One region of the Lysinibacillus sp. NPDC097195 genome, then DNA from elsewhere that is predicted to be linked to it. Evidence: a T-box and tRNA genes for the amino acid it is inferred to sense, from the RefSeq annotation. Region 1 holds a T-box; the other holds one or more tRNA genes.
What was found. A T-box is a leader RNA that pairs with one kind of tRNA and senses whether it is charged. The one in region 1 lies ahead of ACIQXI_RS01735 (valine--tRNA ligase), so its partner is inferred to be a tRNA-Val.
Positions count from the first base shown of each region.

Region 2: it encodes a tRNA-Val, which carries the amino acid that the T-box ahead of ACIQXI_RS01735 (valine--tRNA ligase) is inferred to sense. The anticodon was not compared.

Region 1 is NZ_JBIWDP010000001.1:346,360-348,615, forward strand. Features, by position in the region: gene ACIQXI_RS01730 (valyl-tRNA synthetase) at 1-242, shown strand, start outside; T-box leader at 520-772, shown strand; gene ACIQXI_RS01735 (valine--tRNA ligase) at 950-2,256, shown strand, end outside.
Region 2 is NZ_JBIWDP010000005.1:211,875-214,130, forward strand. Features, by position in the region: gene rocF (arginase) at 1-498, opposite strand, end outside; tRNA gene ACIQXI_RS19325 (tRNA-Lys) at 679-751, opposite strand; tRNA gene ACIQXI_RS19330 (tRNA-Gln) at 765-839, opposite strand; tRNA gene ACIQXI_RS19335 (tRNA-Tyr) at 859-942, opposite strand; tRNA gene ACIQXI_RS19340 (tRNA-Val) at 957-1,032, opposite strand; tRNA gene ACIQXI_RS19345 (tRNA-Glu) at 1,101-1,175, opposite strand; tRNA gene ACIQXI_RS19350 (tRNA-Asn) at 1,292-1,368, opposite strand; gene mbcS (acyl-CoA synthetase MbcS) at 1,636-2,256, shown strand, end outside.

The DNA of each region.
Region 1 (2,256 bases):
TGGAAGAATCTACGTTTGTTGAGCAAACTGTTCAAGTAAAGCAACCGACATCTGTAGAAGCAACTGTAAAAGCTAAGCCATCAGCACCAGCCGAGCAAAAAATAGTGCTAAGAGAATCTTCCAGCCACACAGCCGTGCGTGAATCAAGTTCCTGGAATGAAGTACCTTCGATGATCTGGGACTTAACAGAAGGCTATACACCGCTTAAAGTTCGTATATCAAATGATGTCTTTCAAAAGTAAATAGCATAGAAGCAGTAAAAGTAATAAGATGATAAGGTCGCCAGAAGTTGGGATGATGATGACACGTATAAACTGAAAACCACAAATTGGTACAATGATTGTTCTACAATAAAATCGGAATTGTCGAAGCCATGGTGGTAAAAGCCAAGGGTTATACTTACGTCGTCGCATTTGAATAATCACTTCCTTTTCTATTTACTTTGTAAGACTAGCTGAAATTAACTAAATCACTTGATAAAATAGATGATTTTGCGGTACAATATTTTGAAAGTCGAATATGGATGCTATGACAGGGAAGAGTAAATTATTTGTGCATTTTTAGAGAGGAAACGGTAGCTGAAAAGTTTCTATCTGTACTTAATTGAACGTAGCCCTCGAGCAGCTTTAGTGAACTAATAGTAGTTAAAGCCGGTTAAACACCGTTAACGAATTGAGAGCCAGCTGTCTTAAGCTTATGATATGTAAGTATATAACTTAATGCTGCTGGAATTAAAGGTGGTACCGCGAACTTAAACTCCTTCGTCCTTTTGTTGACGATAGGAGTTTTTTTATTTGCTAAAAAGATGGATACATATGATTAGCAAATAAGCCACAGGCAATAGTCACTGATTTATGCGGTGTGCATACACTGCAATATTAAGGCGAGTGGTCTTAAAGTTTGCCAAAGCTAACATGACAAATATTTTTTAACAACAGGAGGAGTCTATATGACAGAAAACATTTCAATGCCGACAAAATATGATCCGCAGTCAATTGAAACGGGTCGCTATGAATGGTGGTTACAAGGTAAATTTTTCGAAGCACAGCCTGAAAGCGGAAAAGAACCTTATTCCATCGTTATTCCACCGCCGAACGTAACGGGTAAATTGCACCTAGGTCACGCATGGGATACAACGCTTCAAGATATTTTAATCCGTATGAAGCGCATGCAAGGGTACGATGCCCTTTGGTTACCTGGAATGGACCATGCAGGTATTGCAACACAAGCAAAAGTAGAAGCAAAACTACGTGAAGATAATATTACACGTTATGATTTAGGCCGTGAAAAATTCCTAGAAAAAACTTGGGAATGGAAAGAAGAGTATGCTGGGCACATCCGCGCGCAATGGGCGAAGCTTGGCCTTGCATTAGATTATTCTCGCGAGCGTTTCACATTAGACGAAGGACTATCTGATGCCGTTAAAACGGTATTCGTTCAATTATATGAAAAGGGCTTAATTTATCGTGGCGAACGTATTATTAACTGGGATCCTGCAGCAAAAACAGCCTTATCAGATATTGAAGTAATCTATCAGGATGTACAAGGTGCATTCTACCACATGAAATACCCGCTAGTAGATGGTTCAGGCTATGTGGAAGTGGCAACGACACGCCCTGAAACAATGCTTGGTGACTCTGGTGTAGCGGTACACCCGAAAGATGAGCGCTACCAACACTTAATTGGTAAAACGGTTATTTTACCAATCGTTGGCCGTGAAATTCCTATCGTAGCAGACGATTACGTTGATATGGAATTTGGTACAGGCGTAGTAAAAATGACACCAGCTCATGACCCGAACGACTTTGAAGTTGGTAACCGTCATAACTTAGAACGTATTTTGGTAATGAACGAAGACGGTACAATGAATGAACTAGCCGGTAAATACAATGGGATGGATCGTTTCGAATGCCGTAAACAAATCGTTAAAGATTTACAAGAAGCAGGTGTCCTAATCAATATTGAAGAGCATATGCACTCTGTAGGGCACTCTGAACGTTCTGGTGCGGTGGTAGAGCCTTACCTTTCGGCACAGTGGTTCGTAAAAATGCAACCACTTGCAGATGCTTCTTTAGAACTGCAAAAAGACGAGGAAGGTAAAGTAAACTTTGTTCCATCACGTTTTGAAAACACTTATTCTCGTTGGATGGAAAATATTCGTGACTGGTGTATTTCTCGTCAATTATGGTGGGGACATCAAATCCCAGCTTGGTATCATAATGAAACAGGTGAGATTTACGTAGGGAAAGAAGCACC
Region 2 (2,256 bases), on a different contig from region 1:
TTTAACCTTAGGTGCATAGTTACGAATTTGTACAAGACGTTCATGTCCTAAGCCAATACTCACTGCAAGTGGCATACCGTGAATATTACCAGATGGTGTTGTCTCAGGTGTATTTAAATCTGCATGCGCATCAAACCAAATAACGCCCAAGTTTTTGTAATGTTCACCAAGTCCTGCAAGAGTACCAATTGCAATACTATGATCTCCACCAAATACTAGTGGGAATTTTTTTTGCTCTAATGCTTCATGTACTTGATTTGCTAAAGTTGTGCTTACTTCTACAACTTCTTCTAAATTTAATAGCTGTTTATCGATTTCATTACTTTCTTGTACTTGACTAACAAGAATATCTCCCTGATCTTGTACCCCGTGACCAATTGCTTCTAGTCGTTCTACAACACCTGCATAACGAATAGCACTCGGACCCATATCCACTCCTCTTCGCGTTTGTCCGTAATCAGTTGGAACCCCTATAATTGAAATTTGATGTTTATTCATGTTTTTATACCCCCTATTTTTAATAAGACTATTGTAAAGCCTACAATGCACTTGGCTCAACCTAACAAAAAATCGTATATTTATGCATTTAAAAATAGTAAAAAAAATCTCCTGCTGTTTTCAGCAAGAGATTAGTATCTGTAGTTAATGTTACACTTTTAAATTTAAATTATAGAAAAGTGAGCCATGAAGGACTCGAACCTTCGACCCTCTGATTAAAAGTCAGATGCTCTACCAACTGAGCTAATGGCTCAAAAAAAGAAAAATGGCTGGGGTACTAGGATTCGAACCTAGGCATGACGGAATCAAAATCCGTTGCCTTACCGCTTGGCTATACCCCAATCATTATATAAATAAAACTGGTGGAGGGGGACGGATTCGAACCGCCGAACCCTAAGGAGCGGATTTACAGTCCGCCGCGTTTAGCCACTTCGCTACCCCTCCGAAAAAACACTATATGGTGGAGGATGACGGGCTCGAACCGCCGACCCTCTGCTTGTAAGGCAGATGCTCTCCCAGCTGAGCTAATCCTCCATAGAAACAGGTGTTTATTTCTTCACAGTTTATTTATCTTTTTAAGCCTATGCATTACTACTTAAAAATGGTGACCCCTACGGGATTCGAACCCGTGTTACCGCCGTGAAAGGGCGGTGTCTTAACCGCTTGACCAAGGGGCCATTCTTTATGTCTCAAACAAGACAAGATTTATATTAACATCATTCTTTTATTGTTGCAAGCTTTTTTTAAAAATTTCTTATTAAAATTTAATTTGACTTAAAAAAGTGCAAAAAAATGGCTCCGAAGGCAGGACTCGAACCTGCGACAACCTGATTAACAGTCAGGTGCTACTACCAACTGAGCTACTTCGGAACAATACTATTCAATTCGGTTTAAACAACCTCTTAAGTACATTTATTATTATACCAAGCATTCTAAATTATGCAATACTTTTTCAAAAAAATTATTTAATTTATTGCATAATTTTCATTTCCATTTTCAGAAGTTTAATAGTTCTCTATAAGGAGAAGTATTTCTATTTTATGTATTGAATATTCTTGCTGTATATTATTTCAATTGTTAAAATAAAAATAGTTTTAAGAATTTTCTATTAAATACGTTTTGGGGAGGAATGTTCATATGGTAACAAAAGATTTAATAGCACCAGAACTTTACAACATCACAGAGGAATTAGAGAAATTTTCCCAAGATAGTGATCGCCAAGCTATACGATGGTTGGATACTAAACAAAATCGTCGTACCATTTCTTATGCGGACCTTATTCAAAAAATGAACCAATATGCGAATGCCTTTACAGAAAGAGGTCTTCAAAAAGGTGATCGTGTTTTAGTTATCATTCCACGCCTACCAGAAGCCTATTTTGTGTTCCTTGGCTGTTTAAAGGCTGGCATCGTGCCAATCTCCTGTTCTGAGATGTTGCGAGCAAGTGACTTAGAATATCGTATGGAACATGCTTCTGCCAATGCAGTTATTGCTTACGAAGCTTTTACAAGTGAGGTTGATCAAATTACTACCTCATTAGCAGCTTTAAATAACAAATTAGTTATTGGCAATGCCTCAAACAATTGGATCTCTTTAGACGCATTAGCTGACAAACAACCTATAAGCTTTACTGCTGTGGCAACAAAACGTGATGATATGGCATTCCTTTCTTATACTTCAGGCACAACTGGTAAACCTAAAGGGGTTGTTCATTCCCACGGCTGGGGCTACGCCCATATTCGCACAGCAGCCTCCAAA